Regions from separate parts of the Kitasatospora sp. NPDC059646 genome, predicted to be linked through region 1. Evidence: riboswitches for the same ligand, from Rfam matches in the RefSeq annotation. Region 1 holds a riboswitch; each other region holds the start of a gene.
What was found. A riboswitch is a leader RNA that binds a small molecule or an ion and turns the genes downstream of it on or off. The one in region 1 is predicted to bind cyclic di-AMP.
Positions count from the first base shown of each region.

Region 2: another riboswitch for cyclic di-AMP. It lies ahead of ACFV1L_RS05605 (transglycosylase family protein); the one in region 1 lies ahead of ACFV1L_RS11905 (transglycosylase family protein).
Region 3: another riboswitch for cyclic di-AMP. It lies ahead of ACFV1L_RS08205 (transglycosylase family protein); the one in region 1 lies ahead of ACFV1L_RS11905 (transglycosylase family protein).

Region 1 is NZ_JBHWDS010000013.1:81,892-91,920, forward strand. Features, by position in the region: gene ACFV1L_RS11875 (3-oxoacyl-ACP reductase) at 1-18, shown strand, start outside; gene ACFV1L_RS11880 (hypothetical protein) at 107-496, opposite strand; gene ACFV1L_RS11885 (SpoIIE family protein phosphatase) at 691-3,795, opposite strand; gene ACFV1L_RS11890 (pseudouridine synthase) at 3,932-4,879, shown strand; gene ACFV1L_RS11895 (diiron oxygenase) at 5,012-5,938, shown strand; gene ACFV1L_RS11900 (CapA family protein) at 6,087-7,259, shown strand; gene ACFV1L_RS11905 (transglycosylase family protein) at 7,281-8,477, opposite strand; cyclic di-AMP (ydaO/yuaA leader) riboswitch at 8,481-8,647, opposite strand; gene ACFV1L_RS11910 (MFS transporter) at 9,208-10,029, shown strand, end outside.
Region 2 is NZ_JBHWDS010000006.1:18,749-28,777, reverse strand. Features, by position in the region: gene ACFV1L_RS05635 (DNA-binding protein) at 1-74, shown strand, start outside; gene ACFV1L_RS05630 (NAD(P)/FAD-dependent oxidoreductase) at 284-1,648, opposite strand; gene ACFV1L_RS05625 (exopolyphosphatase) at 2,072-3,007, opposite strand; gene ACFV1L_RS05620 (DUF501 domain-containing protein) at 3,004-3,669, opposite strand; gene ACFV1L_RS05615 (septum formation initiator family protein) at 3,716-4,153, opposite strand; gene eno (phosphopyruvate hydratase) at 4,280-5,569, opposite strand; gene ACFV1L_RS05605 (transglycosylase family protein) at 5,793-6,476, opposite strand; cyclic di-AMP (ydaO/yuaA leader) riboswitch at 6,480-6,660, opposite strand; gene ACFV1L_RS05600 (cytochrome P450) at 6,912-8,156, opposite strand; gene ACFV1L_RS05595 (SDR family NAD(P)-dependent oxidoreductase) at 8,312-8,731, shown strand; gene ACFV1L_RS05590 (MazG family protein) at 8,739-9,737, opposite strand; gene ACFV1L_RS05585 (JmjC domain-containing protein) at 9,797-10,029, opposite strand, start outside.
Region 3 is NZ_JBHWDS010000008.1:178,377-188,405, reverse strand. Features, by position in the region: gene ACFV1L_RS08210 (G8 domain-containing protein) at 1-1,620, opposite strand, end outside; cyclic di-AMP (ydaO/yuaA leader) riboswitch at 2,102-2,273, shown strand; gene ACFV1L_RS08205 (transglycosylase family protein) at 2,279-3,535, shown strand; gene ACFV1L_RS08200 (hypothetical protein) at 3,661-3,861, shown strand; gene ACFV1L_RS08195 (AMP-dependent synthetase/ligase) at 3,972-5,903, shown strand; gene ACFV1L_RS08190 (LacI family DNA-binding transcriptional regulator) at 5,963-6,985, opposite strand; gene ACFV1L_RS08185 (glycoside hydrolase family 13 protein) at 7,011-8,729, opposite strand; gene ACFV1L_RS08180 (sugar ABC transporter permease) at 8,771-9,673, opposite strand; gene ACFV1L_RS08175 (carbohydrate ABC transporter permease) at 9,724-10,029, opposite strand, start outside.

The DNA.
Region 1 (10,029 bases):
TACGTCACCCCGCTGTAGCCGCCCCGCCCGCGGACCGGCCCGGCCGGCCGGGCCGGTCCGCGCGCCGCCCGGCCGACCGTCCCTGACGGGGCGTCACCCGTGCGGGTCACTGCGAGGAGAACGCGTCCCCGCCGATCGCGAGCGCGTCGCCGTCGTACGCCGTGGCGTCGCCGTTGACCGACAGCGCGGCCCCGGTCAGCGCCTCCGCGTCGCCGTCCACCGCGAGCGCGCTGCCGCCCTGCGCCCAGGCGTTGCCGCCGACGGCCGTCGCACGGCCGCCCAGCGCGCCCGCCTCGCCGGCGAGGGCCAGCGCATCGCCGCCCTGGGCCCAGCCCTTTCCGCCGACGGCCGTCGCGCTGCCGCCCTGCGCCGTCGCGTCGCCGCCGACGGCGAGCGACCCGTGCGGGTACGAGTGCGCCGAAGCGGCGCCCGCGGAGCCGAGCAGGGCGAGGCCGGTGAGGAAGGCGGTGGTGAGCCCGGCAGTGCTGGAACGCATCGAGTCCTCCAAGGACGGTGCTGTGCACGACCGATCCTGGCGGACGGGCGGGCGGCGGCGCGTGCCGTCCGGCGCGCCGTCACCCGGCCGGCGCAGCGCCGCTGCCGCGGCGGGTGAGCGATACGGGTCGAGAAGGGCGCCGAGGACCGGGCGGTGGGCCGCGGGAATCGAGGCCTGCCGGTGGGACGATCGGATCAGCGGGCCGGGATCTCCATCTCGAACCAGACCACCTTGCCGTCCCGGGTCGCCCGACTGCCCCAGCGGTGCGCCAGCTCGTTGATCAACTGCATGCCCCGGCCGCCCTCGTCGTGCGGACCCGACGGCCGCAGCCGCGGCTCCCGGCTGTCCGCGTCCGACACCTCCACCGTCAGCAGCGTCCCCCGGAACAACCGCAGTTGCAGCGGCGAACCCGCGTGCATCAACGCGTTCGACAGCAGCTCCCCGGTGAGCAGCACCACCGGCTCCACCAGTGAACTCAGCCCCCAGCCCGACAGCGTCCGCCGGGTGAACTGCCGGGCGTGCCGCAGCAGCGCCGGATCGCCGGACAGCGGGAGGGTGGCCAGCCGGTCCTCGCCGACCGGCCCGGCATGAGCCATGATCACCGCGACGTCGTCCTGCCCCATCGTCGCCCCGAAGGCGTCCAGCACCACGTCGCAGCCCCGCTCCAGGTTCCGCTGACGGTGCGTCACGGTCTTGCGCAGCAACTCCAGCCCCTCGTCCAGGTCCTGGCCGCGCCGCTCCACCAGCCCGTCCGTGTACAGCACCAGCAGCCCGTCCTCGCGCAGCGGGAACCGGATCGACTCGAACGGCACGCCGCCCACGCCCAGCGGAGCCCCGGGCGGCGGCTGCACCAGGCGGGCCTGCCCGTCGTGTTCCGACACCACCGGCGGCAGGTGCCCCGCCGAGGCGAGGACGCACTCCTCGTCGACCGGGTCGAACACCGCGCACACGCAGGTCGCGAACTGGCCCTCGCCGAGCTGCGCCGTCGCCTCGTCCAGCCGCCGCAGCACCCGCGCCGGATCCAGGTCCAGCGTCACCAGCGTGCGCGCCACCGTCCGCAGTTGGCCCATGGTGGCGGCGGCCCGGATGCCGTGGCCCATCACGTCGCCGACGATCAGCGCCACCCGGCCGCCGGTCAGCGGCACCACGTCGAACCAGTCGCCGCCGATCTCGTCGCCCACCGTCGAGGGCAGGTACCGGTGCGCGATCTCCAACCCGGGCGTGCGGTGCACGTCCTGCGGCAGCAGGCTGCGCTGCAGGGTCAGCGCGGTGTCCCGCTCCCGCCGGTACAGCCGGGCGTTGTCGATGCACACCGCCGCCCGCGCCGCCAACTCCTCGCCGAGCGCCAGGTCCGCCGCCGTGAACGACTCCGGGTTGGCCATCCGCGCGAACTCCACCCCGCCCAGCACCTGGCCGCGCGCCAGCAGCGGCACCATCAGGTACGAGTGCAGGCCCGCGTCCAGGCTGGGCTGCACCCGGTCCGGGTAGGTGACGATCCGGTGCAGCGCCGCCTCGTCGACGTGCGGCACCAGCACCGAGCGCCGGGTGCGCATCGCCTGCGCGTACAGGTGCGCGGAGTGCGAAGCCCCGCCGACGTCGTCCGCCGCGTCCGCCATCCGCACCCCGGCCGCGCCGGTCTCGTCGTTCACCCGCTCGCCGACCGCGACGGCCCGCAGCAGCACCGAACCCGACTCGGGCACCGGCTCCGGGTCCTCGCCCGCCAGCACCGCCTCGCGGATGTCGACCGTGACGAAGTCCGCGAACCGGGGGATCACCACGTCCACCAGCTCCTGCGCGGTCAGCTGCAGATCCAGCGTGGTGCCGATCCGGGTGGACGCCTCGTTCAGCAGCGCCAGCCGCTGCTGGGCGGTCTCGGCCGCCTCCAGCGCACGCTGGCGCTGCTCGGACGCGTCCCGCTCCCGGGTGTACAGCAGCGCGTTGTCGATCGACACCGCAGCCCGCGCCGACAGCTCCCCGGCCAGCGCCACGTCCCCCTCGTCGTACGGGGCCTCGGTGCGCGAGCGCATGAACGTCGCCGTGCCGATCGCCGATCCGCGGGCGATCAGCGGCACCACCATGAACGACCGCACCCCCTGCTCGTGGATCGCGGCACTGCGCACCGGATCATCGGCGAACCAGGTCATCGCCGGGTCGTCCGCGCGCGGAACCAGCACCGGCCGGCTGTGCGTCAGCGCCCACGCGTACGGGCTGCCCGGATGGTAGTGCTGCACCGCGTTGACCGGGCCGATCGACCACATTCCGCTGCCGGGAACGGTGTGGAACGCCAGCCGCCGCAGTACCGCGGACCGGTCGGAACGGTCCGGCAGGGCACCCGCCTCGCCGCGCACCATCGACTCCAGCACCTCGACGATCACCGTGTCGGCCAGCCGCGGCGTGGCCGTCTCGGCCAGCTCCCGGGCGGTGGTGGGGAGGTCGAGCGTGGTGCCGATCCGGGTGGACGCGTCGTTCAGCAGCGCCAGCCGCTGCTGGGCGGCCTCGGCGGCGGTCTCCGCCTCGAACCGGTCGGTGATGTCCACGACCGTGACGCACACCCCGAGCACCGTGCCGTCCGGCTGCTCCAGCCGGAAGCAGGCCACCGACCAGGCGTGCTCGCGCTCCGGATCGGCCGGCGTCCGGCCGTGGGTGCGGGCGTCCAGTACCGACTGCCCCTCGGTCAGGACCCGCCGCATCATCTCCTCGACCTGCTGCCCGTCGATGCTCGGCAGGACCTCGGTCAGCCGCCGGTCGAAGTGCTGCTCCCGCGGTACGCCGTTGATCCGGGCCAGCGCGTCGTTCAGGCGGACGAAGCGCAGATCGGTGTCGAACACCGCCATGCCGACCGGGGACTGGGTGAAGAAACCGTCCAGCACCGCCAGGTCGGAGGCCAGCCGCCGCACCGCGCTGACGTCGGACGCCACCGCCAGCACCATCGGGACGCCGCCCGGGCCGAGGATGGGAAAGGTCCGGAAGTCCAGCCGCACCACGTGCCCGTCCCGGTGCCGCACCGGGAACACCCCGGAGAACGGGCGGCCGCCGAGGATCCGGGCGAACAGCTCCAGCACCTCCGGACGGCGCTCCGCCCCCACCAGCAGGTCCGCGGCCCGGGCGCCCACCGCCTGCGAGGCGGGAAAACCGAGCAGGGTCTCGGCGTCCGGGCTCCAGTGCAGGATCCGGCCGTCGGACGCGACCAGCGCCGTCGCCACCGGAATGGCCAGCAGGCCGTCCGGCAGCGGCGCACCGCCCTCCGTGAACGGAGAGGTGGCGCGGGTCCGGGGGATGCCCTGCTTGTCGGTGTCCATCTGGCCACCTGCCGTTTCCGGGGGCGGGTACCGCCCTGCCATCGTCGCACGGCAGACCGCGCGCGCCCAGACGGGTGAGCGCCCGCTATCGTGGGCCGGATGGACACCCGTCGGACCGACCCGCAGGCGGCGCCCGGTGGCGCGTAGGACCCCCGCCCCGCCGAGCCCGCTCCCGCAGCGCGACGGCATCGACCCCGTGCACGTGCGGCTGCCGCTCGAAGGCACCTGGCCGACCGTCGGCGCCTACCTGGAGGAGCGCTACGGCACGGCCGCCGGGCCGGGGCGGATCGCCGCGATGCTCGCAGCGGGCGAGTTCGCCGGCCCCGACGCTCCGATCGCCCCCGACACGCCCTACCGGCCCGGCGGCCACGTGTGGTTCCACCGCGAACCCGGGCCGCCCGAACCCGTGGTGCCGTTCCCCGTCGAGGTGCTGTACCGCGACGAGCGGATCGTGGTCGCCGACAAGCCGCACTTCCTCGCCACCACGCCGCGGGGCAGCCACGCCACCGAGACCGCCCTCGCCCGGCTGCGCCGGGACCTCGACCTGCCCCGGCTCAGTCCCGCCCACCGCCTGGACCGGCTCACCGCGGGCGTGGTGCTGTTCGTCGCCGATCCGGCCTGCCGGGGCGCCTACCAGGGCCTGTTCGAACGGCGGGAGGCCGTCAAGCGGTACGAGGCGATCGCCCGGCACGACCCGGCGGTGGCGCTGCCGACCACGGTGCGCAACCGGCTGGTCAAGGACCACGGGCGGCTGGACGCCTACCAGGTGCCGGGGGAGCCCAACGCGGAGAGCCGGGTCGAGCTGCTGGAGGCCCGCGACGGCGTGGGCCGCTACCGGCTGGCACCGCGCACCGGCCGCACCCACCAGCTGCGGGTGCACATGAACGGGCTGGGGCTGCCGATCCTCGGAGACCCGATATATCCCGCGCTGCTGCCGGAGCAGGACCCGGAGGACTACCGGCGCCCGCTCCAACTGCTGGCTCGCTCGCTGGAGTTCACCGACCCGGTGGACGGCGGGGCGCGGCGCTTCGTCAGCCGGCGGGAGCTGGCGGCGTGGGCCGACCCGGACGGCTGGGGCGCCTGAGGGTTCGTCGGGACGGCGATGGGGCCTCCTTGTGCGCAGTGTATTGACGGGCAGTCTAATAACTTCTACCTTCGCGGCAGTGGCACCGTTCCACCCACGACGCCCCTCGACCCCCACCGCGAAGGAGCCGGCATGCCGCCCCAGCCCGCCGCAACCCCGACCGCTCCCGACCGCGAGCGCGCCGCCCCCGACCGGGAGCGCACCGCCGAACGCCTGCTCGCCTCCTCCGCGAAGCTCTCGTTCAACCCCCTCAAGGACGTCGACTGGGACGCCGACCCCGTCCCCGGCGCCTACTACTGCCCGCCCCGCCACCTCTCCCTCTACGGCACCGACCTGTGGGAGCGGATGACCGAGGACGAGCGCATCGAACTCTCCAAGCACGAGGTCGCCTCGATCGCCAGCGTCGGCATCTGGTTCGAGGAGATCCTCATGCAGATGCTGCTGCGCCACGCCTTCGACCGGGACCCCACCAGCAACCACGTCCAGTACGCGCTCACCGAGATCGCCGACGAGTGCCGGCACTCGATCATGTTCGCCCGGATGATCGCCAAGATGGGCGTTCCCGCCTACGGCGCCGGATTCGTCGCCCACAACCTCGGCCGGCTGTTCAAAGCGATCTCCACCCACAGCCAGACCTTCGGCGGCACCATGTACGTCGAAGAGATCCTGGACGCCTTCCAGCGCGAAGTGATGAACGACGAGACCCTCCAGCCGCTCACCCGGCAGGTCTCCCGGATCCACGTCATCGAGGAGGCCCGGCACATCAGCTACGCCCGCGAGGAACTCGTCCGCAAGCGGCTCGGGCCGGTGCAGCGGCGGTGGGAGCAGCTGTTCCTCGGCGTCGTCATCTACTACGCCACCACCGCGCTCATCCACCCCCGGCTCTACGCCGCCGTCGGCATCGACCCGAAGGTCGGCAAGGCCGTCGCCCGGGCCAACCCCCACTGGCGCGCCACCAAGACCGAGATGGCCCAGAAGGTGATCGGCGTCCTGGACCGGGCCGGACTGGTCGGCTGGGCCAACCGCTGGCTGCTGCGCGCCGCCGGAGTGATCGCCTGAGCGGCCGGAACACCCCCGGCCGTCGCTGACGGCCCCGCACGCACAGGACACCGGCGCACAGTTGTGACCGTCCGGTGCGGATGTGGCCTTCCGGTGATCGACCTGCGCGGATAGGGTACGACGCATCGAACGATCCGGGGGGATCACCATGCGCCGCGCACCACTCGGCACCGCCGCCGCCGCCCTGCTGCTCGCCACCGTCGCCGGATGCGGCGGCCCGACGCCGTCCGCCGGCGGGGCCACGGCCAGTGCCCCCGGCGGCGACTCCGCCGGGGGCGCACCGTCCGCCGCATCCGGCAGCCCCGGCGCGGCGGACGGCGGCGGCGCGAGTGCGGGCAGCACCACGAGCGCGGGCGCGGCAGCACCGAGCGGAGCGGCGGGCAGCATCACGGTCGCGTTCGCCGGCGACGTCCACTTCGAGGGGAGGACCGCCGCCCGGCTCGCCGCCCCCGCCGCCGAGACCGCGCTCGGACCGATCGCCAAGACCCTGGCCGCCGCCGACCTGGCCGTGCTCAACCTGGAGACCGCGATCACCGGGCGCGGCAAGCCCGAACCCAAGACCTACACCTTCCGCACCAGCACCAAGGCGCTGACCGCGCTCAAGGACGCCGGCGTCGACGTGCTCTCCCAGGCCAACAACCACGCCGTCGACTTCGGTCCCGACGGCCTCACCGACACCCTCGCCGCCAAGGCCGCCTCCCCGATCCCGCTGATCGGCATCGGCAAGGACGCCACCGAGGCCTACGCGCCCCACCTCACGACCGTGCGCGGGGTGAAGGTCGCCGTCCTGGCGGCGAGTCAGGTCGACGACCTCACCAACCAGAAGTGGCGGGCCGGCCAGCACAAGCCGGGCATCGCCTCCGCGTTCGACGAGAAGGCGCTGCTGCGCGCCGTCACCGACGCCAAGGCGCAGGCCCCCGTGGTACTGGTCTACCTGCACTGGGGCGAGGAAGGCGTGGCCTGCCCCACCGCCGCACAGACCGCCCTCGCCAAGAAGCTCGCCACCGCAGGCGCCACCGCCGTGGTCGGCACCCACGCCCACACCATGCTCGGCGCGGGCATGCTCGGAAACACCTACGTGGCGTACGGCTTCGGCAACTTCCTCTGGTACGGCACCTCGAACTACACCGCCTCCGACGAGACCGGCGTCACCACGCTCACCATCACCGGCGAGGGGCGGGTCACCGGCGAAACGTTCACCCCCGCGCACATCGACGGCCGGGGCGTGCCCGTCCCGCAGACCGGCAGTGCCGCGAAGAGCGCCCAACAGCGCCGCGACGGCCTGCGGGGCTGCACCGGGCTGGCCGCCGTCCCCAAGTGACGGCGGCCAGCCCGGCGGGCGTCAGCCCAGGTTCAGCACCTGGCCCGGGTGGATCAGGTCCGGGTTCTCGCCCACCACCTGCTGGTTGTCCTTGTAGAGCTCGGCCCAGCCGCCGTCCAGTTCATGCGTGCGGGCGATCTTCGCGAGCGTGTCGCCCGGGCCGACGGTGTACGGCTGCGGGGCGGTGGTCGCGGCGCTCGGCGCGGCCGCCGGGGTCTCGGCGGACGCGGCCGGGGCGGTCGGTGCGGTGTCGGCCCGGCCCGGGGACGGCGCGGCGGACGTCGGGTCCGTGGCGGGAGCGGTCGGTGACGGAGTGGTGGTGGCGGGGGCGGACGGCGTGGGCGGTTGGGTGTTGCCGTTGTTGCCGTTCCCGTTCCCGTTCGGGTTGCCGTTCTGGTCGCCGGCGGGCGTGGACGGGCTCGGGGTGGCGCTCGGGTCGGTGGACGGCAGCGGGACGACCGGGACGACCGGGACGACCGGGGTCACCGGGGTGACCGGCGCGGTCGGGGTGGCGTGGCCGTCCGGGACGGTGGTGCTCGGCGCGGTGGTACCCGGAGCGGGCGTGGCGGCGGGCGGCTGAGGGTTCGTCAGCTGCACGTAACGCTCGTACAGGCTCTGGTGGCTGGTCCAGAACCAGCCGCCGTTCTTCTGGTACCAGTAGACGTGGTAGACGGGGTCGTAGCCGGGCAGGCCGGAGAAGACCGGGGCGGCGCTCGGCTTGGTGACGGTGCCGTCCGGAGCCGCGTTGGCGGCGGCGACGCCGCGGGCGCCGCGCAGCGAACCCGTCTGGTCCGCCGAGTCGTTGTCGTCCACCACGCCGGGGGCGGTGGCCACGCTGAGGTTCGCCGAGTCGGCGCACCCGGACCAGGGCTGCGGGCCCTCGGTGGCCAGGATGCGTTCGGCGACCGCTATCTGCTGGCTGCGGGTGGCCCCGTTCGGCAGTGCGGCGTACTGGGTGCCGCCGTAGTCGACCCAGCGCTGGGCGTTGATCTGCAGGCCGCCGTACAGGCCGTCGCCCGCGTCGGCGCTCCAGTTGCCGCCGCTCTCGCACTCGGCTACCCGGTCCCACACCGCGCTGGGGGCGGCGTGCGCACTCGTCACCGCGAGCAGGGGCAGTGCGATGCCGACACCGGCGGCGCCGGCCGCGGCGATCGCCCGCTCGGCCGTCTTCTCCGCCTGGCTCTGCCGACGGTGGCGTCCGGAACCCGTGAAGAGCATGCCCGATCCTCTCCGCACGCCTGCGAGGTGAGCTGTCGGGTTCGGGCCGGGAGGGAGGCCCGGCCGCCGCACTCCGGTCGGACCGGCGCGGACGGCTTCACCCCTAGCCGTGGGGAACGGCGTCCTGCGTGGTTCCCCCGCCCCTGCCCGGGTTGTGGTGGTCGACCCGGCGACGCGGCGGACAGGGCTCGGCGAAACCGCGCGCGGGGGCCCGGCGGTGCGGGCCGGACCGAGCCTATTCACTCGAACGGCGCAATCACAAGCGCATCGCGCCCGCGTCACGGTCGAATCACGCCCGCCCGGAGGGCCGTCGGACACGGACCGCCCTTGCGGGAGCGGGGGAGCGCTGCGACCGTGCGTGGGCGACCTGTTGACGATCATTTCGGTGGCGGCGGCGATCCTCGGTGACCCTCGGCGGGGCGGCGGCGGCCCTCGGCGGCGCGGTGGCGGGGTGCGGCGTCCGGCGTTCGGACGGCGGGATGGTCCGGAGGTCGGTCGGCCGGTCGGGAAAATCTGGCCGATCGGTGGGATTGGAGAGGCCGGACGAAGGGAACGCGGGCGGCCCGGAACGGCTCGCCACCGGCTGACGGCACCCCAACCTGCTTGCGGCAGAGCCAAGTTGGCACCAATCGGGGCAAATGTCGGTGTTGCGGATAATTCGCGCGACAGCGGGTTCGGCGGCTCCCTACCATCGCGGTGATCGTTACCCCGACCTGCTGTGGAGGTGCCCATGGCTGGGCTGATTCCCGAAGTGCTCCGAGCGGAGCGCCAGTTCGCCCGGCTGTTCGTAGGCCAGTCGTTGTCCGTCCTGGGCGACAGGGTCTCGTTCGTGGCGCTGCCGTTCGCCGTGCTGTCGATCGGCGGGTCGGCTGCCGACGTCGGTCTGGTGGCCGCGGCGGGCCTGGTGCCGATGCTGCTGTTCACGCTGGCCGGCGGCGTGTGGGCGGACCGAATGCCGAGACAGCGGATCATGCTGGCCTCGGACCTTGTGCGGTGCGCGGTCCAGACCGCCGTGGCGGTGCTGCTGTTCACCGGGACGGCCACGGTCGGCGCGCTGGCGCTGCTGATGGTGGTGTTCGGCGTGGCGGATTCGTTCTTCCTGCCGGCGTCCACGGGGCTCCTTCCGCTGTTGCTGTCCGGGGACCGGCTGCGCGAGGCCAACGCGTTGCGCGGGTTCGTGAGCTCGACGGGGCTGGTGGTCGGTCCGGCGCTGGCCGGTGCGCTGGTCGCCCTGGCCGGGCCCGGCGGCGCCCTGCTGGTGGACGCCGCGAGCTTCGCGGCCAGCGCCCTCGTCCTGGCCAGGCTCGGCCCGGTGGGCGGGCCGGTGCACGCGGAGCGGGCCGAGCGGCTCGGCTTCCTGGCCGAACTCCGGGTCGGATGGCGGCAGGTGTGCGACCGCTCCTGGGTGTGGTCGAGCATGCTCGCGATAGCCGTCTACCACGTGGTGGTGCTGCCCTCGGTGTTCGTGCTCGGCCCGGTCCTGGCCGACCGCGAGTGGGGCGGCGCGGGCGACTGGGCCCTGGTCGTGATCGCCTTCGGTCTCGGCTCGATC
Region 2 (10,029 bases), on a different contig from region 1:
TCGGCACCCCCCAGGCCGCCCGCCAGCGCCACGAGCGCCTGAGCGACCGCACCGCCCCCGCCGACCGGTCCTGACGGCGGCCCGGCGAGGCCCGCCGGCCCGGCGGCGCCGCAAGGCCCCGGAACGCCCGAAGGCCCCCACCCGGCGGGGGTGGGGGCCTTCGTCAACCGATTGCTGTACTCCGCCCGGCAGCAGCGCCGGCTGAGCACCACGGAGGACGTGGTCCGGCGCGTTGCCGGGCGGAGGGCCTCCGACTCGTACCCGAAGTGTCGGGTCCTGCCGCTTACTTGCTGGCGGCGAGTTCCTTCTTGGGCTCGGCCGCGGCGGCGGGCTTCGGCGGAGCGGACGCCTCCTGGAAGGCGTCGAACGGCTTCTCCATCTCCGAGAGGCCGACGGTCTCGCGCTTGAGGAACATCGCCAGCGTCCAGTCGGTGAAGACCCGGATCTTGCGGTTCATGGTGGGGACCATCGCGCCGTGGTACAGGCGGTGGAAGTACCAGGCGAGGCGGCCCTTGAGCTTGACCTTGCCGAACAGGATCGCCACGCCCTTGTGCAGGCCGAGGCCGGCCACCGCGCCGAGGTTCTTGTGCTTGTACTCGGCCTGCGGGAAGCCGCGCATGCCGGCCACCACGTTGTCGCCGAGGACGGCGGCCTGACGGACGGCGTGCTGCGCGTTCGGCGGGCACCAGGCGCCCTCACCGGCAGCCAGGTCGGGGACCTGGGCGTTGTCGCCGGCCGCCCACACGTAGTCGAAGCCCTGGACCTGCAGGGTCGGCTTGGTGTCGATGTGGCCGCGCGGGCCGAGCGGCAGGCCGAAGCGGGAGACGACCGGGTTCGGCTTCACGCCGGCGGTCCACACGATGGTGGAGGCGTCGAACTCCATGCCGTTCTTCAGCACCACGTGCTGGTCGACGCAGGAGTCCATCGAGGTCTCGATGTAGACCTCGATGTTGCGCTCCTCGAGCCGGCCCTTGGTCCACAGACCGAGGTCGGGGCCCATCTCGGGGAGGATGCGGTTGGCCGCCTCCACCACGATGAAGCGCATGTCGTCGCGGCTGACGGTCTTGTAGATCTTGGCGGCGTCGCGCGCCATGTCCTCGATCTCGGCGACCGTCTCGATGCCGGCGAAGCCGCCGCCGATGACGACGAAGGTCAGTGCCTTGCGGCGGACGTCCTCGTCCGTGGTGGACTCGGCCTTGTCCAGCTGCGCCATGACGTGGTTGCGGAGGCTGATCGCCTCTTCCACCGTCTTCATGCCGATGCCGTGCTCCGCCAGGCCCGGGATCGGGAAGGTGCGGGAGACCGAGCCGGTCGCCACGACCAGGTACTCGAAGGGCAGTTCGTAGGAGTCGCCCGCCGCGGGCTGGATGGTGGCGACCTTGCGGGCGTGGTCCACCTCGGTCACGTGACCGGTGAGCACCTCCGCCTTCTTCAGGGCGCTGCGCAGCGGCGCGACGAGGTTGCGGGGGGCGACGTTGCCGCCGGCCGCCTCCGGGAGGAAGGGCAGGTACGTCATGTACGACCGCGGGTCGACGACCGTGACGGTCGCTTCGCCGTAGCGCATCTTCTTGAGGATGCGCATCGCGGCATACAGGCCGACGTAACCACCGCCGACAATGAGGATGCGAGGACGCTCCGTGGTGCTCATATCCGAAAGTATCCACCCCCGCCTGACGGACCATTCGTGAGGCCCGTCACAAGCTCCTGGACACCGGGTGCTACACTGCGCGCCCACATTTCCGGGCCGGGGCGGTCCCTCCCGCTCCGCCCGACGCCCGCGGCGACCGGCGGGGCACCCGGTGCCGCGCTGAGCAGCAACGATCCTTGCGCCGCACGGGTTCCCGAGTGGGGTTTCGATTTCTGCCGCGTGAACGCCGGGTTGCCTGCGATCCCATGAACGACCCGCCCCGGGCGCCTTCGGTCCCACATATCGGACGGACCGGACACCGCGCTGGGCCGAAAGGCCCGATCGCCATGTGAAGAAATTCACGAAGCTTCTTCCGGCGACACGCCGGGAGGCCCCCGCCGGGCCTTCCGGCACCCGTGGCGAGGGCCTCCCGCGGCGTCCGGGTCAGGCGATCGACCAGGCGATGCCGTCGAGGATGTCGTGCTCCGAGACCAGCAGTTCGGCGGCCCCGGTGCGCTCCATGATTTCCAGCAGCACCAGCGCGCCGGCCGCGATCACGTCGACCCGGCCGGGGTGCATCACGGGGACGGCGGCCCGCTCGGCGTGCGAGGAGTGCAGCAGCCACTGCGCGGTCTCCCGGACCTGCTGGACGGTCAGCACCGCGTGGTGGATCCGCTCGGAGTCGTAGCCGGGCAGCTCCAGCGCGATCCCGGCGACCGTGGTGACGGTGCCGGCCAGGCCGACCAGGGTGGCGCCCTCGGTCAGCGGGACGCTCCCGGCGACGGTGTCCAGGGCGGCCCGGATGTCGGCCCGGGCGGCGGCGATCTGCTCCTCGGTGGGCTGCCCGCCCGCGAAGTGACGCTCCGTCATCCGCACGCAGCCGATGTCCATCGAGTGCGCGGCCCGCACGTCCTGCTCGCCGAGCACGAACTCGGTGGAGCCGCCGCCCAGGTCGAACACCAGGTAGGGCGGGCGGTGCGGGCCGCCGAGCAGCTCGCGGGTGGCGCCGGTGAAGGAGAGCCGGGCCTCCTCGTCGCCGCTGACCACGCTCGGAGTGATGCCGAGGATGTCCTTGACCCCCGCGGTGAACTCGGCGGCGTTCTCGGCGTCCCGGGAGGCCGAGGTGGCGACCATCCGGATCCGGTCCGGGCCGACGCCGTGCGCGGCGATGACCTCCGCGTACTCGCGGCAGGCCGCGAAGGTGCGGGCCAGCGCCTCGGGGTGCAGCCGGCCGGTCCGGTCGACGCCCTGGCCGAGCCGGACGATCAGCATCCGCCGGTCGAGGTCGGTGATCCCGCCGGTCTCGGGGTCGAGGTCGGCGATCAGCAGACGGATCGAGTTGGTGCCGCAGTCGATCGCGGCGACCCGGGTGGTGGTCACGACTCGTCGCCCTCCCCGGCTTCCTCCGCGGCCCTGCGGGCGGCGGCGCGCTCGGCCGTCAGCGCCTCCTTGGCGGCGATCACCGCGGCGTGGTCCTCGGCCTTGGCCCGGTTGCGGGCCACCCGCTCACCGGCGGCCTCGACCTCGGCCGGGCTGACGCACGGACCCTTGGCCCACCAGTCCTCCAGCATGCCGATCGCCTCGTCGCCCAGCGGGTTGACGCCCTCGCCGGCCGCCAGCGAGTGGCCGACCAGCACGTGCAGGCACTTGACCCGGTCCGGCATGCCGCCGGCGCTGGGGAAGCCCTCCAGCACCTCGATGGCGTCCCGGCGGGCGATGTAGTCCTCGTGCGCGGCGCGGTACTTGTCGGCGAGCTCGGGGTCCTCGGCGAGTCGGGCCGTCTGCTCCTTCATCACGCCGTCCGCCTCCAGGGTGCCGATCAGCGAGGCGGCCTTGGGGCAGGTCAGGTAGTAGAGCGTCGGGAACGGGGTGCCGTCGGGCAGCCGGGGCGCGGTCTCCACCACGTCCGGGTTGCCGCACGGGCAGCGGTGGGCGACGGCCCGCAGCCCGCGCGGCACCCGGCCGAGCTGGGCGGCGATGGCGGCGACGTCGTGGTCGGAGACGGCGGGTGCGTCGGACGCGGGAGGGTTCTGGTTGCTCATCAGGAGTCTGTTCGTCAGGTGGGGGGACGGGTGGGGTGGCGGGGCGTCAGGGACGGCCGGGCGGCGCCGCGAGGGCGGTGTCGGCGGCGTCGACCGAGTCCCAGAAGGCGGAGTACCAGGGCCGGACCGCCTTGGGCCGGCCGGCGGCGTCCGCCGAGGGCTGCTTCTCGCCCGGCGCGGGTGGCGGGGCGACCGAGACGAACGGGGTCTCGCCGGGCAGCGCGTAGTGCAGCCGGTCCCGGGCCTGCGCCTTGACGTACTCCGGGTCCTGCCAGCGGGCCTTGGCCCGGCGCAGTTCGTCGACCTGCTGGCGGGCGTGTTCGGCCTTGGCCCGCTGGTCGGCGATCTCCGCCCGCTGCGCGATGTACTGCCGGGTCGGATAGGCCAGGATCGCCACCAGCGAGCACAGCACGAGCACCAGCACGGTGGCCCGGCTGGTGAAGCGCGGGCGCGCCGCCAGTCCGGGAATCCTCCACTTGGCCATCTGGTCGCCCCTCCTGCGCATGCCGGTGCCCCGGCCCCACCCTACGCGGTGGAGGCCGGGGCACCGGTCACAACAGGCTCGGCGATCAGCCTTCGCTGTGCTCGCGTGTCCGCGGAGCGGCTGTGCCTACTTGTCCGCAGAGCGGAAGCGCGGGAACGCCGAGCGGCCCGCGTACTCCGCGGCGTCGTCGAGGATCTCCTCGATGCGCAGCAGCTGGTTGTACTTGGCGACGCGCTCGGAGCGGGCCGGGGCGCCGGTCTTGATCTGGCCGCAGTTGGTGGCGACGGCGAGGTCGGCGATGGTGACGTCCTCGGTCTCGCCGGAGCGGTGCGACATCATGCAGCGGTAGCCGTTGCGCTGGGCCAGCTCGACGGCGTCCAGGGTCTCGGTGAGCGAGCCGATCTGGTTGACCTTGACCAGCAGCGCGTTGGCGGTGCCGGTCTCGATGCCCTTGCGCAGGCGCTCCGGGTTGGTGACGAACAGGTCGTCGCCGACCAGCTGGACCTTGTCGCCGAGCTTGTCGGTGATGGCCTTCCAGCCGTCCCAGTCGGACTCGTCCAGCGGGTCCTCGATGGAGACCAGCGGGTAGGCGGCGACCAGCTCGGCGTAGTACTCGATCAGCTCGGCGGCCGACAGGGCCTTGCCCTCGAACTGGTAGGCGCCGTCCTTGTAGAACTCGGACGCGGCGACGTCCAGGGCGAGCGCGACGTCCTTGCCCGGGGTGTAGCCGGCCTTCTTGATGGCCTCGGTGATGAGGTCGAGGGCCTCGCGGTTGGAGTCCAGGTTCGGGGCGAAGCCGCCCTCGTCGCCCAGGCCGGTGGACAGCCCGCGCTCCTTCAGCACGCCCTTGAGGGTGTGGTAGACCTCGACGCCCCAGCGGACGGCCTCGGAGAAGGACTCCGCGCCGATCGGGGCGATCATGAACTCCTGGATGTCGACGTTGGAGTCCGCGTGCGAGCCGCCGTTGAGGATGTTCATCATCGGGACGGGCAGCACGTGGGCGTTCGGGCCGCCCAGGTAGCGGAACAGCGGCAGGTCGCTGGCCTCGGAGGCGGCGTGCGCCACGGCGAGCGAGACGCCGAGGATCGCGTTGGCGCCGAGCGAGGACTTGTCCGGGGTGGCGTCCAGGTCGAGCATGGCCTGGTCGATCAGGCGCTGCTCGGTGGCGTCGTAGCCGACCAGCTCGGGGCCGATCTGCTCGATGACGGCGAGGACGGCCTTCTCGACGCCCTTGCCGAAGTAGCGGTTCTTGTCGCCGTCGCGGAGCTCCAGCGCCTCGAAGGCGCCGGTGGAGGCACCCGACGGGACAGCCGCACGACCGGTGCTGCCGTCGTCGAGACCGACCTCGACCTCGACCGTGGGGTTGCCGCGGGAGTCGAGGATCTCACGGGCTACGACGACATCAATGGACGGCACGAGGCATCTCCTAGCGGAAGCGGATGTGTGGTCGTTACGCCCAGAGCCTAGCCGCAGACATGCCCGCGGCCACGCCCGGCCGGGCTCCGTCTCACCGTGTGGCCCGGCTACTCACTGGTAGTTCACCTGTTTGCCCGCCGACCGTCCGCCCCGGGCGGCGCGAACTGCGTTGCGCGCGCCGGGAGCGGACGGTTCGTCAGGGGTACGGCCGCCCGGGCGACCGTCAGAGCGAGAGCACCTGGCCGGGGACGATCAGGTCCGGGTCCGCGCCGATGACGCCGCGGTTGGCCTGGTAGAGCTGCTCCCAGCCGCCGGGGACGTTCCGGGCGGCGGCGATGCCGGACAGCGTGTCGCCCTCCTGCACGGTGAGCCGGGCGGCGCCGTTCTGCGGCTGCTGCTGGGCGGCCGGGGCGCTCTGCGCGGGGGTCTGCTTCGGGGTCTTGGCGGTCTTCGGCGCCTGCTGCTGCGCCGCCTTCGGGGCGGCCGCGCGCTGCTGGGAGCGGGAGGCGGTGTCCTGGGAGCTGCCGCCGCCCTTGGCCAGTCCGGCCTTGCCGGAGCAGACCGGCCAGGCGCCGGGGCCCTGCGAGGCGAGCACCCGCTCGGCGACCGCGATCTGCTCGGCGCGGCTCGCCCGGTCGGCGGTGGGGGCGTACTGGCCGCCGCCGTAGGCGCGCCAGGTGGAGGAGGAGAACTGCAGGCCGCCGTAGTACCCGTTCCCGGTGTTGATGCCCCAGTTGCCGCCGCTCTCGCACTGGGCGACGCGGTCCCAGGTGTCGACGGGCGCGGCTGCCGCTCCGGTGGCGGAGAGCAGGGGCAGGGCGAGACCGACGGAGGCGACGCCGGCGGCGGCGACGACCTTCTCGGCCTTGGTACTGCGACGGTGACGGCCGGTGCCGGTGAACAGCATGGTGCTTCCTCTCCGCACGCCTGCGAGGTGAGCTGTCGGGTTCGGACCGGGAGGTTGGCCCGGCCGCCGGCGGGACCGGACGCGGCTGCGTCCGCTCCCTGGCGGCTTCACCCCGAGCCGTCGGGGACTACGGCGTTCACACTTGGGTCCCCCGCTCCTGTCCGGGTCTGGTCGGTGTCCCGAGGGCGCGGTGGACAGGATTCGGCGTGCCGCGTTCGGGGCCCGCAGCTGCGGGCAAATCGGAGAGTAAGCAGAGCTGACGAGCAATCACAAGCTCATATCACCGGTATCACGTCGAAATTACGGACCTTCACTTCTCGTGCACAAACCGTCCATGTATGTCCGGAATCGCCCCGGACGGGGCGCATCGCGCGCCCCCGCCGGGGGTTCGGACAGTGCCGTGCTGGGGCGGGGTCCGGGGTCGCCGAAACCGGGTCAGCGGGGCGTGAAGGAGACCGGGAGTTCGCGCAGGCCGCGCATGATCAGCCCGCCCCGCCAACGGAGTTCGGCGGGATCGGCCGCCAACTGGAGGTCCGGCAGCCGTGTCAGCAGTGTGCCGATCGCGCGCTGCCCTTCGAGCCGGGCGAGCGGCGCGCCGATGCAGTAGTGGATGCCGTGACCGAATCCCAGGTGCGGATTGTCGGAGCGGGCCAGGTCCAGGGTGTTCTCGTCGGAGAACCGGGCCGGGTCGCGGTCCGCCGCGGCCAGCACCACCAGCACCGGGTCCCCCACCGGGATGTCCACGCCGCCGACGGTCAGCGGCCGGGTCGCGAACCGCCAGGTGGCCAGCTCCACCGGCCCGTCGTAGCGCAGCAGTTCCTCGATGCCGGTCTCCAGCAGACCGGACTCGCCGCGCCCCAGCGACTCCTGGAGCCGGGTGCGCTGGTCCGGGTTCCGCAGCAGGGCGTAGACCCCGTTGCCGATCAGGTTGATGGTGGTCTCGAAGCCGGCGAACAGCAGGATGAAGGCCATTGCCGCGGCCTCGTTCTCGGTCAGGTGCTCGCCGTGGTCACTGGCCCGGATCAGGCCGGAGATCAGGTCGTCGCCGAGGTCGGCCCGCTTGCGGTGGATCAGGTCGGCCAGGTAGCCGCGGATCTGCTTGACCGCGCGGCCCACTCCCCCGCGCTTGCCGCCGGTGTGACGGATCATCATGCCCGCCCAGTCCCGCAGGTCGTCCTGGTCCTCCGGCGGGACGCCCAGCAGGTCGCAGATCGCGTAGATCGGCAGCGGGAACGCGAACTCGTGGATCAGGTCGGCCTCGCCGCGCTCCGCGAACGAGTCGATCAGCCGGTCGGTGAGCTGCTGCACCCGGGGCTCGAACTCGGCGACCCGGCGCGGCGTGAACGCCTTCGACACCAGGCGGCGGAGCCGGGTGTGGTCCGGCGGGTCGATGTTCAGCAGGTGGGTCATCAGGTCCGCCTGCCGCTCCCCCGGGATGCCCACCCGGCCGGTGCGGTGCGCCTGTTCGCTGTGGTGCGCCGGGTTCTTGGACAGCCGCGCGTCGGCCAGCGCCTGCCGGGCGTCCGCGTACCGGGTGACCAGCCAGGCCTCCACCCCGCTCGGCAGCGTGGTGCGGTGCACCGGGGCGTGCTCCCGCAGCCAGGCGTAGGCCGGGTACGGGTCGGCCGCGAACTCCCAGGTGAAGAGTTGCGGGCGGGCTTCGTGGGGCTGATCTGGCATGTCTTGACCGTATCTGGAACCGCCGTCGCGTGAGTCTGGTCACCTGGCGGGTATTCCCTGTTGCGGAGCGTCGGGGCGAGCCTACGATCCTCCGATGAACCACAGTGGGCGGCGTGCGGACCGCCCGCGGTTTCGCTCTGGAAGGGGAGCAGGCCATGCGAGTAGCCGGTGCAGTGGTGGTCATCGCGGTGCTCGACGGAGGCGAGGGGGCCGATCTGGCCCGCAGGTTCTCCGCCGCCGGAGCCGCCGGCCTGCTGATCGCCGATCTCCGTCCCGGCGTCGCCGAGGACCTGGCCGCCGAACTCGACCGTCCCGGCTGCCCGGCGGTCGGGGTGTCCGGCGACGTCCACCACCCGGCGGACATCGCGGCGCTGGTCGACACCGCCGTCAAGCACCTCGGACCGATCGACCTGTTCGCGGTCGCCGGCCCGGACGGCGAGCGGATCGTCCAGCTCGCCGAACTGCCCCGCCACCTCGACCCGCTGGCCGAGCTCCTCGCCCTGGTCGGCGAGGCGATCGGCGAGGTCGTCCCGGCCCAGCGCCGCGCCGTCTCGGACGTCCCGCTGGCGGGCTGACGGGCCGTCAGCCCTCCTCGGGCAGGCCCTCCGCGGCCCGGACCGCGCGGCGGTAGCGCCGGGCCGCGGCCCGCAGCGCCGCGTCCACGTCGATGCCCCGGTCGTAGCCGCGCTGGGCAACGGCCAGCAGCAGGTCGCCGGCGGTCTCGGCGGTGAGTTCGGCGGGCAGCTCGTAGGGCGCGTCCGGCACCGCGGTGAACTGCGCGCGGCGGACCCGGGAGACCAGCTTCGCCGCGTACGCCAGGGCGGGGAGTCCGGCCGGGACGCCGTCCAGCACGGACTCGCGCTGCTTCTCCGCGGCCTTCAGCTGCTCCCAGTTGGCCTCGGTCTCGGCGGAGTCCCGGACGTCGACGTCGCCGAACACGTGCGGGTGGCGGTACATCAGCTTCTCGACGATGTCGCCGGCCACGTCGTCGATGGAGAACGGGTCCTCCTCGTGCTCCTCGGCGATCCGGGAGTGGAAGAACACCTGGAGCAGCACGTCCCCGAGTTCCTCGCGGAGGGTGGGCCGGTCGTCCTCCTCGATCGCCTCGACCAGCTCGAACGCCTCCTCGACCAGGTACTTCACCAGGCTCCGGTGGGTCTGTTCGGCGTCCCAGGGGCAGCCGCCGGGCGACCGCAGGCGGTCCATCACCGAGACCAGGTCCAGCAGCCGGGAACCCGGCAGGTCGTAGGAGCCCGGCAGCAGTTCGATCTCCGGGTGCTCGCCGGCCTCCTCGACCGCGATCCGGGCCAGCGCGTCGGTCAGCCCCGGGTCGCCGTCCGGGCTCTCCAGCCACACCGCGGGCGCCTCGGCGAGCAGCTGCCGGGCCAGCGCCGGGGCGGAGCCCCGTTCGACCAGCCGTGGCTCGACGCCGGCGGCGCGCAGCGCGGGCAGCTGCGGGTGGTCGGCGTCGCCGGCCAGCACCCGCGGCGCCGAACGGAGGGCCTCCCAGGCCGGCCAGCTCAGCAGGCCGGGGGCGACGCGGTGGGTGGTGGTCAGCAGGATCAGCTTCGGAGTGTCCACGGCACCGAACCTACAACGACCGTGTGCGGGCCCGGCGACCCCGTTTTCCCGCCCGGGCGTCACGCCGCGGGCTGCAGCATGACCTGCCGGGTGACGGCCACCAGGTCGGCGGGCGTCAGCTCGGCCAGCAGCGCGCCGGCGTGCTCGATCAGGGCGGCGGCGGCCTCGGTGAGCGCGGCGTCGTCCAGCGGGCGGCCCGGCAGTTCGCAGCTGTCGGCGAGCAGGCTCTGCGCGACGGTGTACAGGTTGGCGGTGGCCGCCTCGCGGATCGTCAGCGACAGGTGGGCCGACG
Region 3 (10,029 bases), on a different contig from region 1:
GTTGCCGTACAGCACCGAGGCGGTGTAGTCGAAGTCGTTGAGGTAGGCGCCGTGCTCGATGCCCCAGCCGCCGTTGTGGTAGGCGACGAAGCCGGTGACGGTGTGGTGGTGTTCGGCGTTCAGCCAGACGAAGACGCCGTTCTCCAGGTTGTTGTGCGCCAGGCAGTTCTCGAACGTCCACACCCCTTCGGCGGTCTCCGGCCACTCGTACCCGGACGCGCCGGTGGCGCCCTGCACGCCGACGGCCACGCAGTCCCGCGCGGTCGATCCGGTGCCGGCGCCCAGGCTGAAGCCGGTGAGCCGGTAGCCGCGCGGGTTGGGTTCGAAGACGGTGCGGGAGGCGACGCAGCCCAGGTAGCCGATGTCGTCGGAGGGGCCCTGCGGGGTGCGGGTGTCGAGAGGGCCGTCCCACCAGTACGCGTCCTCCCAGGTGTTGTGGGAGATGCAGCCGCGGAAGGTGATGCCGTGGCTGTGGTGCGGCACGAACGCGTGGCTGCCGCTGTCGCGGACCACCACGCCCTCGACCACGGTGCCGCGCGAGGTGTCGAGCAGCATGTGGAAGTGCAGCCCGTACCGGCCGAGCACCGGTTCGGTGACGGGCTGCCCGTTCCAGGTGTCCTTGCCGGTGGTGCGCGGGCCGAGCCGGCGCAGCGCCGCGTGCCGGACGTCGGCGGGGCGGCTGGACGTCAGGTGGACGTGGGCGCGGCCCTGTTCGGTGCCTTCGACCCGGACGTTGCGGGTCAGGTTGAGCACTTCGGCGCCGAAGGTCGCGCCGCCGCCGACGCCGACCCGCGGGTGGGCGTGCTGGAGCGGTGCGGTCAGCGCGACGTCGCGGCCGTCGATCCGTTGGACCGTCACCAGGTCGTAGGAGGTGGAGAAGGACTCGGCGTCGGGCGGGGCGGTCGGGGTGACGGCGAGTTCGTCGCCCGGCTGCCAGCCTTCGGGGGCGGCGGCGAGTCGCAGCACGGTGTCGCCGGGCTTCAGGTCGGCGGCGGCGCGCACCCAGGCGGTGCGGGGCGCGCCGTCCAGCCGGAGGTAGCCGTGTCCGGTGACCCACAGGCCGGTGTCGGTGTCGACGACGGTCGTGCCGCCGCCCCGGAAGCGGCGTTCGTCGATGTCGGGGAAGCGCAGGGTGTGGGTGTGCGCCTGGTCGGGCGCGAGTGCGAGGGTGCCGCGGACTTCGACGTTGCCGCCGCTCTCCAGGGTCAGCGAGCTGTCCTTGGCGAAGACCAGCGAGCCGCCGGTGTCGATCAGCAGCGAGCCGACCCGGGCGTCGGTGTCGAGCACCACCCGGTCGGTGATCCGCACGGCGCTGCCCGGACCGGGGACCTTGCCGCCCCAGCCCTTGGCGTCCGACCACGTGCGCCCGCTCTCGTCGACCGGCGGCGGGGGCGGGGTCGGCTGCGGGCCGGAGGCGGCGGGAACGGCGCGGGGGTGCTGATGGCCCGTCGCCCCTGCGCCGGGCGGCGGCGGGGCGGCCTCCTCCGCCGCCCCGGCCAGCGACTGGCGCAGCACCATTCCCCCGCCGACCGCCGTCACGGTGCCGACCGCCAGCCAGGTCAGCATCCGCCGCCGTCCGATCGGCGGCCGCCGGTGGCGCCCGTTCTCCCAGTGCTCCACGATGGCCGCCTCCCGAACGCGTGCAGGGACTCCGAATCGTCGGGGGCAGCATAGGCGGCGGGCCGGACGGAAATGCGCGACTTCCGCGCGGGTTAAGCATTATGACGTACCGTCAGGCCGGTGCCGGAATTCCGCGGCCGTGCGGGCGGGCCGGGCAACCGCCGGAACGGAGCGGGACATTCACCCGCAAAACGTCCCCGCTGCCCGTGATCAAAACGCCCAGCGGGGTGAATACTCCCGCACGCCGCTGCATAACACCCCAAATCGGACTCAAGATCGTCGAATTCCTGACGTGCGCCCAGTTCTCGCCATTCACAGCGGAGTTCGTCCGGAATTCCTTGATCGCGTTTTTCGGGCCCGGTGATGCCCGTCACAGGCATTTGCGAATCATCCTTAAATCCGCTTAATCTCCTGCCCACGTTCGTGGACACACGGACCCAGCTCACCCGGAACGCCGAGTCCTGCCGCCGGGTGGGCCGGCTGATGCGAGACGCACCGCGGCAGGGGCGGGGGAACCAGGTAAGTCGCCCTGGGCGGGTCCACGGACCGGTCCGGGGCTTGGGGTGAAGCCGTGCGCGCCGACAGGTGTGCGCGGCCGGGCGACTCCGGCCCGAATCCGACAGCTCACCTCGCAGGCGTGGGAGAGGAACGCATCTTCATGCTGCCCATCAGCGCCAAGCGCGCCCGCCGTCTGATCGCGACCACCGGTGTCGTGGGCATCGGCCTCTCGATCCCCTGCCTGACGGCCGGCACCGCCTCCGCCGCCTCGGTGGCCACCTGGGACAAGGTCGCCCAGTGCGAGTCCAGCGGCAACTGGTCGATCAACACCGGCAACGGCTTCTACGGCGGTCTGCAGTTCACCGCCTCCACCTGGGCCGAGTTCGGCGGCACCGCGTACGCCGCGCGCGCCGACCTGGCCACCAAGGACCAGCAGATCGCCGTCGCCGAGAAGGTGCTGGCCTCGCAGGGCCCCGGCGCCTGGCCGGTGTGCTCGATCCAGGCCGGTCTGACCAAGGGCGGCGCCGCCCCGCAGGTCGACACCTCCGCGAACACCGCCGCGCCGGCCGCCCCCGCCGCCAAGCCGGCCCAGGACACCGCCCAGCAGCAGACCCAGGCGCCGGCCCCGAAGCCGCGCCGGCAGGACCAGGGCCAGACCCGCCGCCAGGCCGAGCAGGGCGCCCCCGCGGCCGACCGGGCCGCCGGCAGCTACACCGTGGTGGCGGGCGACTGGCTGTCCACCATCGCGCAGCGCCAGCACGTCGAGGGCGGCTGGCAGAAGCTGTACGAGCTGAACCGCGACGTGCTGACCGAGGGCCCGGACGTGATCTACCCGGGTCAGCAGCTCGCGCTCGGCAACGTCTCGGTCGCCGAGGCCCCGGCCCGGCAGTCCGCCCCGGCCGCCAAGTCCTCGTCCAACGGCTCGAACTGGAAGGGCGACCGCTCCGGCGGCCAGTCCTCCGGCACCGCCAAGAGCACCGCCAAGAGCACCGCCGCGGCCCAGCCGAGCACCACCGCCAAGAGCACCGCGACCACCGCCACCGCCACCAAGGCGACCGGTTCGAAGGCCGCCGCGATCGACTTCGCGCTGTCGAAGGTCGGCCAGGCGTACATCTACGGCGGCACCGGCAACGGCGGCTGGGACTGCTCGGGTCTCACCCAGGCGGCGTTCCGCCAGGCCGGCATCAGCCTGCCGCGCGTCGCGGCCGACCAGGCCGACTACGCGACCCGCGTCTCGCTGGACAGCCTGCAGCCGGGCGACCTGCTGTTCTGGTCGAACAACGGCGCCAACTCGGGCGTCTACCACGTCGCGCTGTACGTCGGCGACGGCAAGTACGTCGAGGCCGCCAACCCGAGCGCGGGCGTGCGCACCATGACCATCGCCAACTGGGCGCCGGACTTCGCCGGTCGCGTCTGATCCCGCCCCTCGCGAGGTGACGGACGCCGGTCCGTGAGCGCCGCTGCCCCGGAGACCCTGGTCGGCTCCGGGGCAGCGGCCTATCCTCGGCCGGAAGCACTTCATCGGGACCGGGGAGCGTGGCGATGGCGAAGCTGACGATCACTCTGGAGGCGGACCTCGCGCTGGAGGTGATGATGCGTCTGGGAGTGAGCAGCCCGCAGGACGCGGTGGAGCTGCTGGTGCGGGACTTCCTGGCCACCGGCCGGCGCACCGAGGCGCGGACCGGCGGGAGCCGGGAGGGCGAGCGGTTCGCCGGTCCGGCGCCGGACGCCGAGCAGGGCTGAGTCCGGAGGCTCGACCAACCTCTGTTACTTGCAAGGAACTTACCGTCTAGTAAGTTCGCGGCCGAGTCCCTACCCTGGGCGGACCCCACCCCCCTCCAAGGGAGTTCGCCATGGCACACCCCCTCGCCCGTGCCGCCCGCGCCGAACACCTGCGCGACCGCGCCCCCGTCGAAGTCCTGCGCTCCGGCGGCCGGGTCGTCGAGGCCCGCACCCCCCACCTCGTCCCGCCGCCGGACGCCGGCAGCCTCGCCGACCTGCCGTTCCGCAACGCCCGGGAAGCCCCGGACGCCGAGGTGCTGACCCGACGCCGGCCGGACGGCGGCTGGCAGCACGTGACGGCCCGCCGGTTCGCCGACGAGGTCGCCTCCGCGGCCCGCGGCCTGGTCGCGGCCGGGGTGCGGCCCGGCGGGCGGATCCTGCTGATGTCGCGCACCCGCTACGAGTGGACGCTGCTGGACTTCGCGGCCTGGGCGGCCGGCGCGTCCCTGGTCCCGGTGTACCCGACCTCCTCGATCGAGCAGGCCGAGTGGATCGTCCGGGACTCCGGCGCGGTGCTGGCCGTCGCGGAGGACGCCGCCACCGCCGAGGTGCTGACCGTGGCGATCGCCCGCACCGGCGGCACGGTGCCGCTGTGGCGGCTGGACGAGGACGCCGTCGGCGCCCTCGGTGAGCTCGGACGGGCCGTCCCGGACGCCGAGTTGACGCGGCGCAGGGAGGCGCTCGGCCCGGACAGCGAGGCCACCCTGATCTACACCTCCGGCACCACCGGCCGGCCCAAGGGCTGCCTGCTGACCCACGCCAACTTCCTCACCGAGGCGGCGAACTGCCACGCGATGCTGGAGCCGGTGTTCAGCGCGGCGACCGGCGAGGAGCCGTCCACCCTGCTGTTCCTGCCGCTGGCCCACGTGCTCGGCCGGATGATCCAGGTGACCTGCGTGTACGGCCGGATCCGGATCGGCCACAGCCCGTCCCTGAAGCCCGACGAACTACGGCCCGACCTGGCCGCGTTCGGCGCCACCTTCCTGGTCGGCGTGCCCTACCTGTTCGAGAAGATCCACCAGTTGGGCCGGGCCGAGGCGCAGGCCAAGGGCGCGGCGCGGGTCTTCGACCGGGCCGCCGCGGTCGCGGTGCGCTACGCCCGCGCCGAACTCGCCGCGCTGGCCGGGGAGGGCCCGCACGCGCCGCTGTCGCTGCGGCTGGCGCACGGCCTGTACGACGCCCTGGTGTACCGCCGGGTGCGGCAGGCGATGGGCGGCCGGATCCGCTACGCGATCAGCGGCGGCTCCTCGATCGACCCGGAGCTGCTGCTGTTCTACGCCGGCGCGGGCGTGCTGGTGTACGAGGGCTACGGGCTGACCGAGACCACCGGCCCGTCCACCGTGAACCCGCCGCTGCGGCCCCGCCCGGGCACCGTCGGGCCCCCGGTGCCGGGCAGCGCGGTGCGGGTCGCCGAGGACGGCGAGGTGTTCCTGAGCGGCAGTCAGCTCTTCGACGGCTACTACGAGTCGGGGGCCGGGCGGCCGGTCCGGCAGCAGTGGTTCGCCACCGGCGACCTGGGCCGGCTGGACGAGGACGGCTACCTGACCGTCACCGGCCGCAAGAAGGAGATCCTGGTGACCTCCGGCGGCAAGAACGTCTCCCCCGGCCCGCTGGAGGACCGGCTGCGCGCCCACCCGCTGATCAGCCAGTGCCTGGTGGTCGGCAACGGCCGGCCGTACGTGGGCGCGCTGCTCACCCTCGACCCGGAGGCGGTGGAGCGCTTCCTGCAGGAGCGCCCGCCGGCCCCCGGCGGCGGGGCGGAGACCGGGGCGGCGCCGGAGGTGAGCACCGCCGTCCCGCTGCACCGCACCGTGCTGGCCGCGCTCGCCGAGGCCGTGCGGGCCGTCAACTCGACCGTCTCGCGGGCCGAGTCGATCCGCCGGGTGCGGGTGGTGTCCGGCGACTTCACGGAGGAACGGGGCCTGCTCACCCCGTCGCTGAAGGTCCGCCGGCAGGCCGTCGGCACCGCCTACCGGCGGGACATCGAACAGCTCTACGGCTGAACGCGCCCGCGGCCCCCGCTCCGGGCGGAACGGGGGCCGCGGGTCGGGCACCGGTCGGGTCAGGTGCGCGGACCGGAGCCGGTGGAACCGCGCATCACCAGTTCCGGCTGGAACATGAACTCGGAGCGCTGCGCCGGGTTTCCGCCGACCTCCTCCAGCAGGGCGTCGACGGCGGCCGTGGCCATCGCCTCGACCGGCTGCCGGACCGTGGTCAGCGGCGGTTCGGTGAACGCTATCAGCGGCGAGTCGTCGAACCCGACCACCGAGACGTCCTGCGGCACCGACAGGCCCCGGCGGCGCACCGCGCGGATCGCGCCGAGCGCCATCATGTCCGAGCCGCAGACGATCGCCGTGCAGCCCTTGTCGAGCAGCGCCTGGGCGGCGGCGTGACCGCCCTCCACGCTGAACAGGGTGTGGTGGATCAGGTCGGCGGCCTCCTCCGCGGTGCGCCCGGTGAGCTGCTGGAGCGCGGCGGTGAAGCCCTCGATCTTGCGCAGCACGGGGACGAACCGCTTCTGACCGACCGCCAGCCCGATCTTGTCGTGGCCGAGTTCGACCAGGTGCTGGACGGCCATCCACATCGCGGCCCGGTCGTCCGGGGAGATGAACGGTGCGGCGATCTTCTCGCTGTAGCCGTTGATCAGCACGAACGGGACCTGGCGGCCCGCCAGTTTGGCGTACCGGTCGTGGTCGGCCGTGGTGTCGGCGTGCAGTCCGGAGACGAACACGATGCCGGCCACGCCGCGCTCCACCAGCATCTCCACGAGTTCGTCCTCGGTGGAGCCGCCGGGGGTCTGGGTGCACAGCACCGGCGTGAAGCCGTGCCGGCTGAGCACCTGCTCGATCACCTGGGCGAGCGCGGGGAAGATCGGGTTGCTGAGCTCCGGGGTGATCAGGCCGATCAGCCCGGCGCTGCGCTGGCGCAGCCGGGTGGGCCGCTCGTAGCCGAGCACGTCCAGCGCGGCCAGCACCGTCTGGCGGGTCGTCGCGGAGACGCCCGCCTTGCCGTTGAGTACGCGGCTGACGGTGGCTTCACTGACCCCCGCCTGCGCCGCGATGTCGGATAGTCGCGCCGTAGTCACGATCCCAGAGCCTATTGCAACCACCTCAGACCGCCCACCACGCGGTGCTGTCCGCGGGGAGTTCGACGGTCCCGGACTCCGCCACGGGCGCGGAGGACAGCAGCAGCCGTCCGGGGGCGGGAACGCCGACGGTCTCGCCGGTGGTGTTCACGGTGCACACGAACGAGCCCTCGGCCGCGTCCCGGCGGAACATCAGCACGCCCTCGGGGGCGGCCAGCCACTCGACGTCGGTGCCGGCACCGAGCGCGGGCTGCGCGCGGCGGACGGCCAGCGCGGAGCGGTACAGCTCCAGCGTGGACGTCGGGTCGCCGGTCTGGACCTCCACCGACAGGTCGGCCCAACCGGCGGGCTGCGGCAGCCAGCTGGGGCCGCCGGCCACCGGGCCGAAGCCGTACGGGGCCTCGGTGCCGGACCACGGGATCGGCACCCGGCAGCCGTCGCGGTAGCCGTCCTGGCCGGCCTGCCGGAAGAACGACGGGTCCTGGCGGACCTCGTCGGGCAGGTCGGTGACGTCCGGCAGGCCGAGCTCCTCGCCCTGGTAGATGTACGCCGAGCCGGGCAGTGCGAGCATCAGCAGGGTGGCGGCGCGGGCCCGGCGCAGGCCGAGTTCGCGGTCGCCGGCGGTGCGGATCTGGGTGCCGAGGCCGGGCGGGTTGGCGAACCGGGTGGCGTGCCGGGTGACGTCGTGGTTGGACAGCACCCAGGTGGTGGGGGCGTCGACCGGGCGCATCGAGTCGAGCGACAGGTCGATCACCTCGCGGAGCTTGCCGGCGTCCCAGTCGGTGCCCAGGTACTGGAAGTTGAACGCCTGGTGCAGCTCGTCGGGGCGGACGTAGTTGGCGGTGCGCTGGACGGTCGGGGTCCAGGCCTCGGCGACGCCGATCCGGTCGCCGGGGTACTCGTCGAGGATCTTGCGCCAGCTGCGGTAGATGGCGTGCACGCCGTCCTGGTCGAAGAACGGCATGACGTCGTTGCCGAGCAGCTTCAGCTGGTCGTGGCTGCCGAGGTCGGGCAGGCCGGGAGCCTTGACCAGGCCGTGGGCGACGTCGATCCGGAAGCCGTCGACGCCCATGTCGAGCCAGAACCGCAGGATGGAGCGGAACTCGTCGGCGACCGCGGGGCTGTCCCAGTTGAAGTCGGGCTGCTCCGGGGCGAACAGGTGCAGGTACCACTCGCCGGGGGTGCCGTCGGGGTTGGTGCTGCGGGTCCAGGCCGGGCCGCCGAAGATGGACTCCCAGTCGTTGGGCGGGAGTTCGCCGTTCTCGCCCTTGCCGGGGCGGAAGTGGTAGCGCTCGCGCAGCGGGGAGCCGGGGCCCTCGCGCAGCGCGCGCTGGAACCACTCGTGCTGGTCGGAGGAGTGGTTGGGGACCAGGTCGACGATGATCCGCAGGCCCAGGTCGTGGGCGTCGCGGATCAGCCCGTCGGCGTCCAGCAGGGTGCCGAACATCGGGTCGACGGCGCGGTAGTCGGCGACGTCGTAGCCGGCGTCGGCCTGCGGGGAGGCGTAGAACGGCGACAGCCAGACCGCGTCCACGCCCAGGTCGCGCAGGTAGGGCAGGCGGCTGCGGATGCCGGGCAGGTCGCCCATGCCGTCCCCGTTGCCGTCGGCGAAGCTGCGCGGGTACACCTGGTAGATGACCGCGTCCCGCCACCAGCCGCCTCTGGAGGCCCCGGTGGTCGCAGCAGTCGTCCGAGCGGCGGGAACGGCGGCGGGCCGGGAGGCGTCGGCCAGGTTCTGGGTCATTGGACAGTCATCCCTTGGGTGCTGTGGAAGGTGACGGAGGTTCAGGACTTCGCGGCGCCGGCCGTCAGGCCGGTCACCAGGTGGCGCTGCACCAGGTAGAAGACGACCGCGGCGGGGATGGCGATGAGCACCGAGGTGGCGGCCATCAGCTGCCACTGGTGGTCGTGCTCGCTGACGAACGAGGCCAGGCCGACCGCCAGCGTGTACTTGCTGGACGAGAGCATGAAGGTGGAGGCGTAGGCGACCTCGCCCCACGCGGTGAGGAAGGAGTAGAAGGCGGCGACCGCCAGGCCCGGGCGGGCCAGCGGCAGGATCAGCCGCCAGAAGGTGCCGAACGGGGAGAGCCCGTCGACCCGGCCGGCCTCGTCGATCTCGACCGGAATGGTGTCGAAGTAGCCCTTCAGCAGCCAGGCGCAGTAGGGCACGGTGGTGGCGGAGTAGACCAGGATCAGGCCGGTGTAGCTGTCCAGCATCTGCAGGTTGGACAGGATGTAGTACATCGGCACGATCAGCACCGCGATCGGGAACATCTGGGTGACCAGCAGCGTCCACATCAGCTGGCGGTGGCCGGGGAAGCGCATCCGGGAGACCGCGTAGCCGGTGGAGGCGGCGATCAGCACGCCGATCAGGGTGGTGCCGCCGGCCACGATCGCCGAGCTGCCGAACCAGCTGAGGAAGTCGGTGTCGCCCAGCACCCGGCCGTAGTTGGCGAGGGTGGCCTTGTCCATGATCTTCGCCGGGTGCAGGTAGTCCATGTCGTCCGGCCCGAGCGAGATGTACGCGATGTACAGCACCGGGAACAGGGCGACCAGGCTGGCGAGGATCAGCGTGCCGTGCGAGAGCACGGTGGCGAGCGTCGAGGACTCGCCGCGCGCCCGTACCTTGACGGGTCGTCCGGCGGGCTTCGCTGCGTCGGTGGCGGGGCGGTCGGCGGTGAGAGTCATGGGGCTACCTGCCTGGTCGTGGTCCTTGGGGTTCAACTCGGCCGCCGTGCTCATCCGTTGGCCTTCTCGTTCCGGGCCAGCCAGCGGCGGTAGAAGGTGGTGAAGACGATCAGGATGGAGAGCAGCAGGATTCCGTAGGTCGCGGACTGCGCGTAGTCCGCGGGCTGCTGGCCGAAGCCGAGGCGGTAGGCCCAGGTGACCAGGATCTGCGCGTCGGGAGCGCCGGAGCCGAACAGCAGGAAGATGACGGCGAACTGGTTGAAGGTCCAGATCACGCCGAGCAGGACGACGGTGGAGGAGACGGTCCGCAGGCCCGGCAGGGTGACGTAGCGGAACCGCTGCCAGGCGCTGGCGCC